DNA from 2 places in the Devosia sp. Z6_126 genome. Region 2 is predicted to be linked to the other one. Evidence: riboswitches for the same ligand, from Rfam matches in the RefSeq annotation. Region 2 holds a riboswitch; the other holds the start of a gene.
The links. A riboswitch is a leader RNA that binds a small molecule or an ion and turns the genes downstream of it on or off. The one in region 2 is predicted to bind thiamine pyrophosphate.

Region 1: another riboswitch for thiamine pyrophosphate. It lies ahead of AC3YOG_RS11920 (YkoF family thiamine/hydroxymethylpyrimidine-binding protein); the one in region 2 lies ahead of thiB (thiamine ABC transporter substrate binding subunit).

The regions. Positions count from the first base shown of each region.
Region 1 is NZ_JBYUNO010000002.1:996,734-1,004,389, forward strand. Features, by position in the region: gene AC3YOG_RS11905 (ABC transporter substrate-binding protein) at 1-41, opposite strand, end outside; gene AC3YOG_RS11910 (ABC transporter ATP-binding protein) at 44-793, opposite strand; gene AC3YOG_RS11915 (ABC transporter permease) at 790-1,587, opposite strand; gene AC3YOG_RS11920 (YkoF family thiamine/hydroxymethylpyrimidine-binding protein) at 1,602-2,210, opposite strand; TPP riboswitch at 2,201-2,313, opposite strand; gene AC3YOG_RS11925 (AraC family transcriptional regulator) at 2,379-3,335, opposite strand; gene AC3YOG_RS11930 (NmrA family NAD(P)-binding protein) at 3,446-4,318, shown strand; gene AC3YOG_RS11935 (TSUP family transporter) at 4,393-5,166, shown strand; gene AC3YOG_RS11940 (DUF6022 family protein) at 5,318-7,084, shown strand; gene AC3YOG_RS11945 (LysR family transcriptional regulator) at 7,097-7,656, opposite strand, start outside.
Region 2 is NZ_JBYUNO010000003.1:445,231-452,886, forward strand. Features, by position in the region: gene rpoH (RNA polymerase sigma factor RpoH) at 1-705, shown strand, start outside; gene AC3YOG_RS14400 (thiamine diphosphokinase) at 1,345-2,046, opposite strand; TPP riboswitch at 2,072-2,172, shown strand; gene thiB (thiamine ABC transporter substrate binding subunit) at 2,230-3,246, shown strand; gene AC3YOG_RS14410 (ABC transporter permease family protein) at 3,473-5,059, shown strand; gene AC3YOG_RS14415 (ATP-binding cassette domain-containing protein) at 5,046-5,684, shown strand; gene AC3YOG_RS14420 (VOC family protein) at 5,707-6,132, opposite strand; gene AC3YOG_RS14425 (RodZ family helix-turn-helix domain-containing protein) at 6,337-7,656, opposite strand, start outside.

The DNA of each region.
Region 1 (7,656 bases), on a different contig from region 2:
GCGGCAAGGCCAAGGATCAGCAGCAGGCGCGAAAGCGGCATGATTATTCCTCCGGTTCAAACAAAGTCTGCAGGATATCGGCTTCGATTTGAGCGATGACGGGCGACCCTGCTGGGGGTCGCGGATGCTCGAGCGGCACGTCGATACGGCGCACGATCTGCGCCGGGCGCGGCGACAACAGGTAGATCCGGTCGGACAACAGCACTGCTTCGCGGACATCGTGGGTGATCAGCAACACGGTCCAGCGATGGCGCGTCCACATCCCAGCCAGCCAGCGCTGCATTCGCGTGCGGGTCAGGGCATCCAGGGCCCCGAAAGGCTCGTCTAGCAGCAGCATGGATTTATGCTGCACCACTGTGCGCAGCAGCGCTGCACGCTGCCGCATGCCGCCGGAAAGCTGCGCGGGGTAATGGTTTTCAAATCCGGCCAAACCAAACTCAGCAAACAGCGGCTGGACTGCCGCCCGCGCCGCCTTGCGCGTCATGCCCGCCACCTCAAGGCCAAGCGTGGCATTGTCGATGATCCACCGCCACGGCATCAGCGCATCGCGTTGCGGCATGAAGGCAAAGGGGTGGCTCTTCGGGGCGAGTGGCGCGCCATCAAACAGCATTTCCCCACCATCAGTGGACACCGCTCCGGTCAGCAGCTGTAGGATGGTGGATTTACCAGCGCCGGAAGGGCCGAGGATCGAAACGAACTCTCCTGCTCCAACGCTCAAGTTGATGTCGGCCAGAACTTCGGAATCGCCAAAGCTCTTGCCCAAGTTGCGCAGTTCAAGCCTGGGCGTGGTCATGGGCGCCTCTGCGCCAAGCGGGTCCAGGGCATCGTCAGCCGCTGCACCAAGACGGTAGCGCCAAACAGGAGCAGGGTCAGCGTCGCGCTGACGAGGACGGCGGCCAGCACCAGGTCGGGGCGAAAATTGTTCTTGGCATTGAGAATATAGATGCCCAAGCCCCGGACCGCCCCGGCATATTCGGCAAAGATCGCCCCGACTACGGCATAGGTGATGGAAATGCGCAGCCCGGCAAAGAAATAAGGCAAGGCCGAAGGCAGCCGCGCCATCCTGAACCGGCGCCAGCGCGAGGCTCCCATGGACGCCAGCAGCGCCTCGATATCGCGGTCGGTGGAGTCATAGCCCTGCACCAGCGCCACCAGCATTGGGAAAAACGTGACCAGCGCGACCAGCACGATCTTGGGCGTCAGCCCGAAGCCGAACCAGAGCACGATCAGCGGCGCGATGGCGACCAGCGGCAGGGTCTGCGTGATGATGAACACCGGAAACAACGCCCGCCGTACCGGGCGAAAGAAGTCCACCACGACCGAAAACAGCAATGCGGCGCAGAGCGAGCAGCCGAAACCCAGAATGGTGGCCTGCAAGGTCGCTAATGTGTGCTCGGCCAGCGCGTCCCGGTTCTGGTAGCCCTGAACTACAATGCGGGATGGCGCCGGCAACGCCGTTGGCGAGATGCCGGAAAGCTGCACATAAGCTTCCCAGGCCAGGATCAGGGTCACCACCGAAAACACGGCGGGCCCTGCGTGACTGAGAAACCGGGCGACAAGGCGCCCGAAGGAGAACAACTGCGCCATGCCAGACCTTCCGCTCAGCGCGCGCTGGGGCTGTTGGCCGACACGGTCAGGTCGATGGTGACATGTCCCTCGGGCGGTCCAAACCGGCAAAAGGCCTGCTCGATCGTGGCGAACAGCGCACCGGTGTCGCCATTGAGCTTGGTGGCGAAATGCTTGGACTTTTCGAAGGTGCCCGACTGTTTGAGGAAGTCGACGCAGCCATAGATTTCGTCCATGTGATGGCCCTGTCCCATCACATAGAGAGACAATTGGGCCACCCCGAAGACGCCGATGTCGGGCGCATCCTGCACTGCCGTAAGCGCACTGGCGCGCCGCTCCTCAAGAGGCGCAGCCGGCCCCTCGAACAAGTTGGACTGACAGATGGCATCATCGGGCTCACCCGGGCAGCCGCGCGAGATTGTCGCCGAAAGCACGCAATGGGTGCCGGCACGCGCGGCGGCACTGAACAGATCGCGCATGGCCGGAAACAGCACTTCGGGCGGACCGACCAACAGGGTCGAGATGTCATCGGTCTCGATGCGCAAGCGTTCACGATAGGGATCGAGCGCACCCAGCGCGTTCATGATCACGCCGACAAAGTCGCCGGTCATTGGATAAAGGGAAATCTGTGCGCCTGAGAACATGGCCCGCCTCGCTCCGCTGGTATTACCCAGATCAGCTATAGGGTCCGAAGGCTTGCCGCCCTCATCTCAGCCCCGACCATACGGAGCACCCCTGTGGATAGGGCCAGCATAGGGCAGCATCGCCGGCAAATGCAAGCACATGTCTGTATTGGCGGAGTTGATCTTGGATCAGGCGCTTTGCGATGCTTGACGCAGTTCCTGGATTGCTTGTCCATCAGGCAAGCGCGCGCCACTTTGGAGCGTCTGCAGATAAGCCCGGGGGGCGAGGCCGTGATAGTCCTTGAACGCCCGCGTGAAAGCCGCCTCCGAGGCGTAGCCGGCTTCGCTCGCCAGTGACCCTACCGAAGTGGGGCCACTGGCGAGCTTTCTGGCGGCCAGAGTCAGCCTCCAGCCTTTGAGATAGGTCAATGGCGGCTCTCCCGCCCGGTCATGGAATCGTCTGGCAAAGGCAGCGCGCGACAGCCCCGCCACCTTCGCCATGCCCTCGACAGTCCATTTGGCGGCGGGATCGGCATGGATCGCCCGGAACACCTTGGCAAGGTTGGGATCCTTCATTGCCGGCAGCCATCCGGCGGAATGCCCGGCGCGCTCGGCTGCACGGCGCAGCACGTAAACCAGCAGACTGTCGGCAAGACTTTCCACCAGGCTTTCATTGCCCAAGCCCTGGTGCTCCAGTTCCTCGGCCAGCAGCAGTACGATCGGGAAAATGCCATGGTCCTTGCGGAGCTCCGCCGCGGGCAGGTGAATGCAGGGCGGTAGCGCCGATTGTCCCAGCCGCCGCGTGCCATCCACCTGGAAGCGCCCGCAAAAGATCACCGCGTCAGGAGACTGGCTGGTGACATCAAATCCTTGTTGCACGAACTGGCTGACGGGGGGCGCCTCGCCCTTGGGGCTGGCCACGAGATCGTGGGCCTTTCCATCACTCAGGACCACCAGATCACCCTCTTCCAGCCGGAGTGGCGCTTCGCCAGCCCGGCGAAGCCAAGCGGTCCCCTGCCAGACGAGGTGAAAGGCGATCATTGCCCCCGGATCGAGCCGGAAGCCCCAAGGCTCAACCATCCGGCTGCGGACGAGGGTCATCCGGCTGCGGGCGTACATGCGGATCCATTGATCAAGCACATTCATGCCGCTCTCCTGCACCTTTTCAAGACGATCTGCAAGAAAGGGGAGATCGGCTCACATGGCTTGTCCTCTCAGGGCGCGCCATCTTTCTCCTGGTTATAAAGGAGAACGCGATGTTCAAGACCATACTTGTTGCGGCCGGAACCGGCACAGTTGGGCAGCACCTGGCCAATCGGCTGCTGATCGCCGGGCACAGCGTCAAAATTGGCACAAGGCGAGGAGGTGACGCCAACACAGTGCTGCTGGACTATAGTCAGGCCCGGACTTTTGAAGCGGCGCTTGCCGGAACCGATGCGGCTTACCTCGTCGTTCCGACCTCGGCCGAACCACATTTACTGCTTGGCCCCTTCGTCGAGGCCGCAGCGCGGCGCGGCATTAAGTTGGTGTTGCAATCAGCTCTGGGGGTGGATGCCAATGACGCCATTCCGCTGCGGCAACTGGAGCGGCAGATCGAAAGCTCAGGCGCGCCCTACGCGATCCTGCGCCCAAACTGGTTCCTCGACAATTTCCACGGGCGCTGGCACGCCGGCATCATGGAGCTTGGCCGGCTTGCGCTTCCCGCGGGCGATGCCACGACCAGCTTGATTGATGCGCGCGACATCGCCGAAGCTGCCGCTGTCGCTTTGACCCAGGCAGTTGCGGATGGGCGGGCTTTCAACCTGACTGGCCCCGACAGCCTGGGCTATGCCGAAGCCGCAGCGGCGCTTTCCGCGATCAGCGGCCGCACCGTCACCTACGAGGGTGTCGACAAGGCGCAGTTCAAGCGCGAGTCGGGGCGCATGAAACTGGCGCCAGCTCTGGTCGAACAGATGCTGCCGATCTTTACTGCCACTCTCGCGGGTCATTTCAGCCAGGTTACTGACGATTTCAGCCAACTCACCGGGCGACCGGGCCGGCGGCTCGTCGATTATCTGGCTGACAATGCCTGGCGCTTCGCCGTCCCAGTTGCGCAGAACGAAGTCCAGAGAGCAGCGATCAGTCGGTGATTTGCCGCCTCACGGCGCCACGCCCGGGGAATGCAGCTATTATCCCGGGCGTTGATTCTGTTTGCAGGCTGGTAATGGACCCGTTGAATGTCGCCATGCTCTTGGTCCTTGCCGGCGCTGCCGCTTATGTGCAGACGCTGACGGGCTTTGCCTTTGGCCTGTTGATGATGGGCGGTATCGGCATTCTCGGGCTGCTGCCCCTGCCCGAAGCCGCGGTGATCGTGAGCATCCTCACGGTGGTCAATGCAACTCAGGTGTTGGCCCGAGGCTGGCGTAACGTGGCCTGGAGCGAGTTTCGCCTCGCCATTGGCGCCAGCCTCCTTTTGGTGGTGCTGGGTTATTTCATGCTCGAATGGCTGGCGGACGCCAATCTGGACGGACTACGCCTGCTGCTGGGCGCCGTCATTGTTGGTGCCAGCATCCAGTTGATCCTGCAGCCTCATCCGCTGCCCAACCGGTCTTCTTCGGGTTCGTTCGTCCTGGTGGGTGCATTGGGCGGCTTTCTGGGCGGGATGTTCTCCACCGCCGGACCGCCCTTGATCTATCACTTCTATCGCCAACCCCTGCCAGCGGCCGCCATCAGGGACACCTTGGTGCTGATCTTTGGCGTCAACGCCTTGTTCCGGCTCTCCTTGGTCGGCTTGACCGGCAGCTTCCCCTATGAGGCAAGTTGGTGGGCGCTGTTGGCGGCGCCCGTGGTTACCGCCACCACCTATGCCGCAAAACGCTGGCCGCCGCCATTTGCGGTTCTCACGCTGCGCCGCGTGGCGTTCTCGCTGCTGCTGCTATCAGGTGTATCCCTGGCGGCGCCAGCCATTTGGCGACTGGGGTTTGCCGCGGCCGGCTGAACGTTGATCCTCGGCGTGCTAAGTTGGGCCTCGGTACACACATCGGCTTCAACCCCTCGCCCACTCCGATATGTAGATCACAAGCGGCTTGCTTCAAGCCTCGGGACCTGCCGTAAAACCCTTGCCGTATCCAAGCAAAGGGAGTGCATCGATGCGGGTACTTTTGTCGACCTATGGGTCGCGGGGTGACGTCGAACCTATTGTGGCGCTTGCAGTCGCGCTCGAGGCGGTCGGTGTGGAAGCGGTGCTGTCCGCTCCGGGCGACCAGGAGTTTGTGGAGCTTGCCGAACGTGCCGGCGTTGAGTTGGTCCCCGCCTTCATGCGCGTGCGAGAGTGGATTGCGCTCGCTCAACGATTTCCCAGCGATATCCCGGGTTACGGGATGAGGATGATCGCCGCCCAGTGCCGGACCATCGACGCGGCAGCCGCCGGCTGCGATGCAATCCTCGCGACCGGTCTTATGCCTTCGGTTGGCGCGGCTCAGTGCGTGGCCGAAAAGCGCGGCCTGCCCTTTATGCACGCATCGTTCTGCCCGATGTACCTGCCATCCGAGCACCACCCGCCACTTTCCTATCCCGGTCATTCCCGCCCAACGGGAGAGACCGACCACCGCGCACTGTGGAACCACAACCTCGAGGTGATGAACGCCCTTTTCGGCGGCACGATCAACCGACAACGGATCGCCATGGGCCTGCCGGCAGTGACCGATATTCGCCAGCATGTCTTTACGACGCGCCCGCTCCTGGCTTCGGAGGCGGCGCTCTGCCCCTGGGAGCCAACCGATCTTTGTGCACCGGAGCAGACCGGGGCCTGGATCCTGCCCGACACGCGCCCGCTGCCACCCGAACTGGAGGCCTTTTTGAACGCTGGCACTCCGCCCGTTTATTTTGGCTATGGCAGCATAGCGGCGCCCAATGCCGACCGCTTGGTCCAAACCGCGGTAACCGCTATCCGCGCCCATGGGCGCCGCGCAGTTCTGGCGCGGGGCTGGGCTGGGCTCACGCTGCCCGACCAACAAAGCGACTGTTTTCTCGTCGGTGAGGTCAACCAACAGGCACTTTTCAGACGGGTTGCCGTCGTGGTGCATCATGGCGGCGCCGGCACCACGACCACCGCTGCACGGGCGGGTGCCCCGCAGGTGATCGTGCCCCAAGGCGCTGACCAACCGTTTTGGGCACGACAGATCGAGCGGCTCGGGATTGGCGTAGCGCATCCTGGTGCCGCACCAACAATGGAGTCCCTTTGCGTCGCCCTCAACACAGGGCTCCAACCCGAAAACGCCACCCGGGCCCGGGCACTGGCCAGCACCATGGACAGCAATGGCGCTGCCCGAGCGGCAAGATTGTTGGAGGCAATCGTTGCGCAGCAAAGCTCAACCCTAGTACCGGCGCGGGTTCCATTGCTGACGGACTGGGCCGGCACTGACATTCATGCCTTGGCCCGGCGCGCCCAGGCGATGGTCGACCTTGAACTTGCCCGCATCTTGCCCGTGCGGCTGCAGGAGTTCCAGCAGCAATTCGATGAAGTCGGCGATCTTGCCTATGGCACGCTCAATGCCGAGCTGTTCCGTCCTGTGCACGCCGCCCTGCGCGAAGCTGGCCTCAAGGCAATACCCCGATTGCCGGGAAGCTTCCAGCGCAGCCGGGAATGGGGCAATGCGGACGAAACCCATCAGCAACGCTGGATGTGGTCGATCATCAGCGGTGCCGACGGCAAGCCAATCGGCTCCCTCGCCGTCGGCAGTCACCACGATCACTCCTGCTTCCGGCTGCCCCGCAGCCCCGAGATCATCGCGCTGCGCGCCACCGTCCCGAGCAGGATTGTCGCGGAGATCGCCCAGACCTACCCACAATACGCCGAGCAAGAGGATTTCAAGCACTGGTACGCCGCCTATCTTGGGCGGCAGTCGTCGACTTGACCTTTATGCCATTCAATTGGTCCGGCTCTGCTGGCCACGGAACAAGGCGCCATGCTCGCGCATCAGCGCCGCAATGCGCTCGCTGACGGTACGCACGGCAAAGCTGTGGCGCTCCTCGTGATGGGCCACGAGCCACTGTTCGGTTTCGAGTTCGGGGATAGCCTCCGCCAGGCGCGCAAGCCGCGGATCGCTGTCACCGACGAAGCAGGGGAACACGGAAATGCCGGCGCCTGCGGCCACGAGTTCGAGCACGCTCAAGGCATCATTGCCGCGCACGGCAATGCGGTCGCCGTGACGGGCATGCAGCCATCGGGCAGAATGGGTCTGGCTGGCTTCCCCGGCCACGCCGACAAAGTAACCGGCCGCAACCCCGCTGACGAGTTCTGGCCTGGCATAAAGCCCATATGCCACCTTGCCGATCAGTCGCCCCACCAACCATTGCTCGGCGGGGCGCTGGTTGCGGATGCCCAGATCGGCATGGCGCCGACCAATATCGACCTTCTGGTTGGCGGTCACCAGTTCAAGCCCGAAGCGATCCGTGGCTGTCCATACCCGGCCGATCTGCCGACCAA
Region 2 (7,656 bases):
CGCCTGGTTGCCAAGATCGCCATGGGCTATCGCGGCTATGGCCTGCCCATTGCCGAGGTGATCTCGGAAGGCAATGTCGGGCTCATGCATGCGGTCAAGCGGTTCGAGCCCGACAAGGGCTTCCGCCTTGCGACCTATGCGATGTGGTGGATTCGTGCTGCGATCCAGGAATATGTCCTGCGCTCCTGGTCGCTGGTGAAAATCGGCACCACCGCTGCCCAGAAGCGGCTGTTCTTCAACCTGCGCAAGGTGAAGGGCCAGATCGCCGCGCTCGACGATGGCTCGCTCCATCCCGACCAGATCAAGCAGATCGCGACCACCCTCAATGTGACCGAGGATGACGTGGTCTCGATGAATGCGCGCTTGTCGGGCGATGCCTCGCTCAATTCGCCGATGCGCGCCGATGAAGGCTCCTCCGAATGGCAGGACTGGCTCGTCGACGACACGCCCAGCCAGGAAACTGCCCTTGGTGAAAGCGAGGAATATTCCGAACGCATGGGTCTGTTGACCAATGCCATGGATGTTCTCAACGATCGTGAGCGCGCCATCTTCCAGGCTCGCCGCCTGCAGGAAGATCCGCTGACCCTCGAAGAGCTGGCCCAGCAATACGATGTCAGCCGCGAGCGCATCCGCCAGATCGAAGTGCGCGCCTTCGAAAAAGTGCAAGACGCCGTTCGCGAAGCTGCCCGCTCCAACGCCGCATAAGGCTGGACCGCCGCAAGCAACCAATGCAGCCCTCGGTTTCCCCCGAGGGCTTTTTTACGCCTGCGAGCCCCGCCACCGATGCCAACCTGGCCTTGAGCCCGGGGCCCATCGAGCCTCCGGCATACTCATGGCCACCCCAAAAGCCCTTACCCTCCGGAGCCCTCATGGTGAGGTGCGCAGCGAAGCGCAGCCTGGAGCCACGAGGGCTCGGGAAGCGTGGAATGAGCGGGAATGTGCCGGAGCCCTCATGGTGAGGTGCGAAGCGGAGCGCAGCCTCGAACCACGAGGGCGGCCATCACCACCCCACAAACTTATCCCCGCCCCCGAAAACCTCAGGCACAATCCCCCTTGTTCCCGGGCAAGCTGCGCGGTCGCGACGAACGGTCGGTGCGGGAATATCGGATGGGTTTGGGGTCGCCCAAGCTCCTTCGGGACGAGGATGATCCGGGACCGATTTCATCCCCCGGTCCATGAAGCTTCAGGGCTTCTGGCGTTTGGCACGGGTCTAGCCACGGACGGTCCTCACCGAAGAGTCTCCGATGGAGCATGGGGCGAAGCTTGCTTCACCTTCTACTTCCCGCCGGACGACCGGCACCGAGGCGAACTTCGCCCCATGTCGCAGCACCAACCGCAGGGTCATCAGACCCGGGCGGGATTTTGGCACGCCTTAACGAGATCCCAGAGCCGCGCCTTGGGCAGGATCAGCAGCCACGGCACCCGCTCAGCCGGCACGATCTCGATCCGACCCCCAAGGCCCGCATTGGAGGTGCCGATCAGCCCGCCCGGCGCCAGCTGCAGGCCATCCATCGGATAGAGCAGCCCCTGCGAGCGCTCGAACCCGATCGGCACCAGCGGATGGATCGACACCCGCTCCCCGGCCGCCGCCTCAAAGGCAATCGGCCCCACTACCGCCAACGCCACATCGATCTCGTCCACCAGCAACAAGTGCCGCTCGGGGGCATATTGCAGCACCGCGCTCAGTGCCGCGAGCGTATGGTCGAGCCGCTTGCCCGTCATGCCCAGCGCCAGCGTCACCGGCGCTTGCGTTGAGCGCAGTGCCTTCTGGAAATCGGTGGTCACCTGCTCGGGCAGGTGCAACACCCGGGTGCGCCGCTCCCAGCCGGCGCGATCCTGGAGCGAATCGAGATCCCCGATGATCGCCGCAGGCACCAGCCCTGCCGCCCCGATCGCATCCGCCCCGCCATCGGCCCCGATCAGCGTCACTCCCGCCGCCGCGAGGTCACGCAGGGTTTGGCTCTCCACCGCCCCGCCGCCCACAATGGCGATCGGTCCGGCAAAGCGCAGGGGCGCGTCGGCAGCTGGGCTGAAATTCTCTTGCACTTGGGGGGCGCTCTTATAAGATCACGGCGTCTCGCTGGGGTGTTCCGGGTCAAGCCGGAGCTGAGAATTACCCATTGAACCTGAACCAGGTCATGCTGGCGGAGGAAGTTCGAGATGGCAAGGGCATCTCGTGCCCGCCATTGACACCCATCCCTTCACTCATGGCCGCACACCAATGAAGGGATGACCATCTTGGTCCACACCACTCACCTGGCGCTTGCGGTCCTTTTCGGACTGGCCGCCTCGCCCGCCTTGGCCCAAACCGCACCCGCGCTCACCATCTATACCTATGATGGCTTTGCCGCCGAATGGGGCCCCGGCCCCCAGCTCGCCGAAGGCTTTGAAGCCCAATGCGGCGGCTGCACTGTCGAGTTCATCGCCGCCGATTCCTCCATCGGCGCCCTGCGCCGCGTCCAGCTTGAAGGCGCCACCACCCCGGCCGACCTCATCGTCGGTCTCGACGTCGCCACCGCCGGGGAAGCCCGCGCCACCGGCCTCTTTGCCGATCACACTCTGGAGCTGGGCGATCTCGCCCTCCCCGAGCCCTGGACCGATCCGCAATTCGTGCCGGTCGACTACGCCCATTTCGCCTTTGTCTACGACACCGACCGCACCGCCACCCCGCCCGCCTCCTTCGAGGAGTTGATCGCGCTCCCCGACGGCCTCAAGATCGTCATCCAGGACCCGCGCTCGGCCACCCCCGGCCTTGGTCTCGTGCTCTGGATCAAGGCCGCCTATGGCGACCGTGCCCCCGAAATCTGGGCCGGCCTCAAGCCCCATATCCTCGCCGTCACCCGCGACTGGTCGGAAAGCTATAATCTCTTCCTGACCGGCGAAGCCGATATGGCGCTCTCCTACACCACCTCGCCCGCCTACCACATCGTCGATGAAGACGACGACACCATCAAGGCGGCGCTGTTTGATGAGGGCCATATCGTGCAGGTCGAGGTCGCCGGCATGCTCGCCTCCACCGACCAGCCCGAGCTCGCCCGTCAGTTCCTGGCCTACCTCGCCTCCCCCGCCGCCCAGGCGATCATCCCCACCACCAACTGGATGTTCCCTGTGATCGACCTCGGCGCCGACCTCAACCCCGCCTTCGGCACCCTCCCGCAACCCGCCAAAACCCTGACGATCAGCGACACCGACCTCGAAGCCAACCGCGCCGCCTGGATCGACGAAATGCTCGCCGCCATCCAGTAGGAATCAGGACAGCCACAAGCTTCGAACCCCTCAGTGTGCCTCCCGTCCCCCTTGAGCGGAGGCACACTGAGGGGGGCGATCAAGGGAACACAGTCCCTGATAGCCACACCACGACTCTCCGCCATCCCAGCGCCATCAGCCGACGTCCCCTCCCCCTTGAGGGGAGGGACAGGGTGGGGGTTCAGGCCCATCAACCCGCTCCAAGGCTAGCGCCAACCACCGGACCATGACCCTCCCACCCCGCCCCTTGCGCATCGCCACCGCTTGCCTCCTCGCGCTTGCCATCGCCGGGCTGATTGCTCTCGTCCTCTGGTCCATTCTCGCCGCCGCCACCGATGCCGCCGCCACCAGCCGCATCGATATTGCCCACCTCCTGCGCATGACCTCCATCCAGGCCGGGCTAACCACCGTGCTTTCCTTGCTGCTCGGCACGGCATTGGCCTGGTCGCTCAATCGTCTGCGCTTCCCCGGACGCGATCTCCTCGTCGCCTTCTTTGCCTCCGCCATCGTCACCCCCGGCATGGTCGTGGCCTTCGGGCTCCTCGCCATCTGGGGCCGCAACGGCTGGATTAATCGCGCTGCCGAAGCCGTGCTCGGCTTCCCCTTGGGCAATCCCGCCTATGGGCTCGGCGGCATTCTCTTTGCCCATGTCATTCTCGATGGTGCCTTTGCCGCGCGCATCATCCTCGCCCGTCTCGACGCCATTCCCGCCGCCCGCCTCAAGACCGGCCAGTCCCTGGCCCTCTCCGCCTGGCAGCGCTTCACCCTCATCGATTGGCCCGCCCTGCGCGGCACTCTGCCGGGGCTCGGGGCCATCATATTTCTCCTCGCCTTCACCAGCTTCCCTATAGTGCTGCTGCTGGGCGGTGGCCCCGCCAACCAAACGCTGGAGGTCGCCATCTACGCCGCTGTCCGCCAGGATTTCGATCTCGCCGGCGCCGTGCGCCTCGCCCTGACGCAAATCGCTGTTTGCTCGGTGGTGATCCTCGCCGCCTCGGCCCTTGCGCCCGTACCCACCGCCTTTGGTTCTTCCCCCGCCACCACCTGGCGCGACGGTCCCGCCAGCCGCCTGCTGCAATGGCTGGTGCTGGCTACGGCAACCCTCTGCTTCGGCCTGCCCTTGCTCTCCGTGCTGGTGGATGGCCTCGGCGCTGGTCTCGGCAGCCTCCTGGCCCAGCCGAGCTTCTGGTGGTCGCTCCTCACCAGCCTCCTTATCGGCAGCGCCTCCGCACTCCTCACGCTGCTTCTGGCGCTTGCCCTCGCCCTTGGCCGCGGCGCCACCGGCAGCCCGCCGCTGCGCACGCTCCTGGGCATCCCGGCCTATGCCTATCTCGCCGTGCCCGCCGTAGTGCTGTCGTTGGGCTTCTTCCTTCTGGTCCGCAATCTCGGGGTCGCGCCCGCAGCAGCAGCCCCCGCAGTCGTGATCCTTGCCAATAGCCTCCTCGCCCTGCCCTTTGCCATGGCCACCCTGGCGCCTCTCCTCGAAGCCATTGCCCGCACCCGCGGCAAGCTCATCCGCTCGCTTGGGCTGGGCGGATGGCGGCAGTTTTTCCTCGTGGAACTGCCCCTGATCGGCAAGGATCTGGGCGTCATGCTCGCCCTCGCCTTTTGCTTTTCGCTGGGGGATCTGGGCGTCATTGCCCTCTTCGGCACGCAGGATTTCCAAACCCTGCCCCTCTTGATGTTCCGCTCGCTCGGCGCCTATCGCAACAATGATGCAGGGGCCATTGCCGCCATTCTCCTCATCGGCACCATCATTGCCTTTGTTGGCCTGCCTCGCCTTGCCGAAAGGATCGCCCGTGCTGCGCGTTGACGAGCTTTGTTTTGCTTATCCCAACACGGCCGAGCCCTATCGTTTTTCCCTCGCCGCTGCGCCCGGCGAGATCACCGCCGTGTCGGGTGCTAGCGGTTCGGGCAAGTCCACCCTGCTTGATCTCCTTGCCGGCTTTCTCACGCCGACCTCCGGCAGCATCACGCTCGATGGCCAGCAACTCGTGCTCCTGCCGCCCGAGCAGCGCCCGGTATCACTCCTGCTGCAAAGCGAAAGCCTCTTTGAACACTTGAGCGCCGGCCGCAACATCGCCCTCGGCCTGCCCGCGCGCACGCCCAAGGCAGAGGTTTACCAGCAGGTCGAAGCCGCTCTCGCCGAAGTTGGTTTGTCTGGCATTGGCGCCCAGCCCGCCGCGACCCTCTCGGGCGGGCAAAAGCAGCGCGTCGCTCTCGCCCGCACCCTGCTACGCGCCCGGCCGGTTTTGCTGCTCGACGAGCCCTTTTCGGCCCTCGACGATCAAACCCGCGCCGTGATCCGAGATCTCGTCAAGACGCTGACGGTCCGGCATGGCTGGCACACCATCCTCGTCAGCCACCACAATGATGATATCCTCGCCCTCGCCAGCCGGCGCTATCATCTGGCGGATCGGAAACTGGTGGCGGACTAAGCCGCCACCACAGGGAGGCGCTTTATTCGCCCGCCGGCAGCAATTGCGGGTTCCAAACCACTTCCCAGAGGTGCCCGTCAGGGTCGCGGAAATACCCTGCATAGCCGCCCCAGAACGTGTCTTGCGCGGGCTTGATGATGGCGGCCCCCGCGCCCTCGGCGCTCGCCATGATCGCGTCGACCTCGTCACGTTCCCATACATTGTGCCCGAGCGTCATTGCGGTGGACGACACCGGCTCCCGGGCAAGGCCCGTATCGAACGCAATATCGTCCTGCGCCCAGATCGCGAGCTTCAATCCGCCCGCCAGATCAAAGAACGCGACGGCGCCATGCTCGAACTCCTGCCCGACAATGCCTTGCGTCGGCAGGCCCAGCCCATCGCGATAAAATCGGAGCGCCCGCTCGAGATCGCCAACGCCCAGGGTGATTACGGAAATCCGTGGTTTCATGTCCATGCCCTTTCGATCGGCGCCCGCACTATGCCGGCGCCGTAATCGTCATGGGCCGCTGCAGCAGCGGAAGGACCCGCAAGCGGGGGCCGGGCCAACCTTCCCAACCTAACCTGTTTTAGACACGCCAAGGCTAAGCCAGCCCCGCCGGAGCGTCAATCCGCGAGGCCTCTGTCCCGCCAAACGCGGATGCAAAAAGGGGGGCTAATTGCCCCCCTGTCCCCAAGCCGCAAAGACCTTGTCGAACAGCGCCTGCGCTTGCTCATCCTTTTCAAGGGTGATGATCGCATTGCGCCCGGTGCCATACACCACTGCCAGATCCATCCACTTTCGGCTGCGCAGCAGGTCCTGGTTGGTGTTGGCATCCTGCTCGGCCGCACTCAGCGCAAACAGGTAGGAATTACCCACGACGCGGGCCGAAGCCCCCACCAGCGGCGTTCCGGGCACCAGTTCCTGGTCCTTGAGCAACACGCCCGGCAGCCCCGCAATCGTGCCGCCGATAAAGGTGTCGCTCACATCGAAATCCACCTCCATAAGGTGGCTCGCGGGCAGGCTCGGATCGGAATTCTTGCGAATGGTCATCTCGACCCCGAGATTGCGCGCCGGAATATTGGCCTGGCCGATCAGCGTGGGCTGGCCGATCTCGTCGACCCCCTCGCGCCACTCGATCGTGCCCGAGAACGGTACCGCACCGGTGCGGCCATCCTGCGAGGCTTCCAGCAGCAGCGACTGGCTGCCCGACAGCACGGCCGGATCGACCGACGCCGCCGGATCATTGAGCGCCACGGCAGCATTAGGGTCTTCCCCGGGCAGCCGCTCCTCGCTCTTGTCGTCCGCACCACCACCCAGTTCGGGCAAGCTGGTCTGTGTCCCGTCGGGCACCACCGGCTCTGGCGTGGGCTCCAGCCGATCCTCGGTTTCCAGTGCCTCGAGCGCCGTAGTCGGCTCGGCAGCTGTCTGGGTCGCCGTATTGCCCGGCACTGCGGGCTGGTCGGTCGCGGCAATGTCGCCATTGGGCGGCACCGGATCGAGCGTCGGGGTCGTAAGATCAGGTTCTGGCTCGGGCGCTTCGGCAACCGCCGTGCTGGCCTGCCCGAACATCTGGTTGAGGTCCACGTAGCCTTCGCGCCAGGCCCAAAAGCCCGCGCCACCCACGCCAACCAGAAGCACTGCGAAAACGATCAGGAAAATGCTCAGGCCCGTGCCGCTGCGCGGCTCGCTCACTGGCACGAAGTTGTCGGAATTGTCCTCGCCTGCCCCGCCCGGCAATTCGGCGCGCTCGGGCATGGCAAACATATTGGGCACCGCCGGCCGGGCCGGGCCCACAGCCACCGGCTCCGTGGGCTCTGCCGGAGTAGCCTGGCTTTCGCCGCGTGCTTCGCGATCCAGGGTCTCGATCGCCCGCTCGATGGCGCCCTCGGCTTCGCTGGTGTCGGGCTGTGCCGCCTCGACTTCGACTTCGCGCACACTCGACAGTGCCGCTTCAACGGGGCTTGGTCCCATGCTGCTGACGGGTTCGGTGCG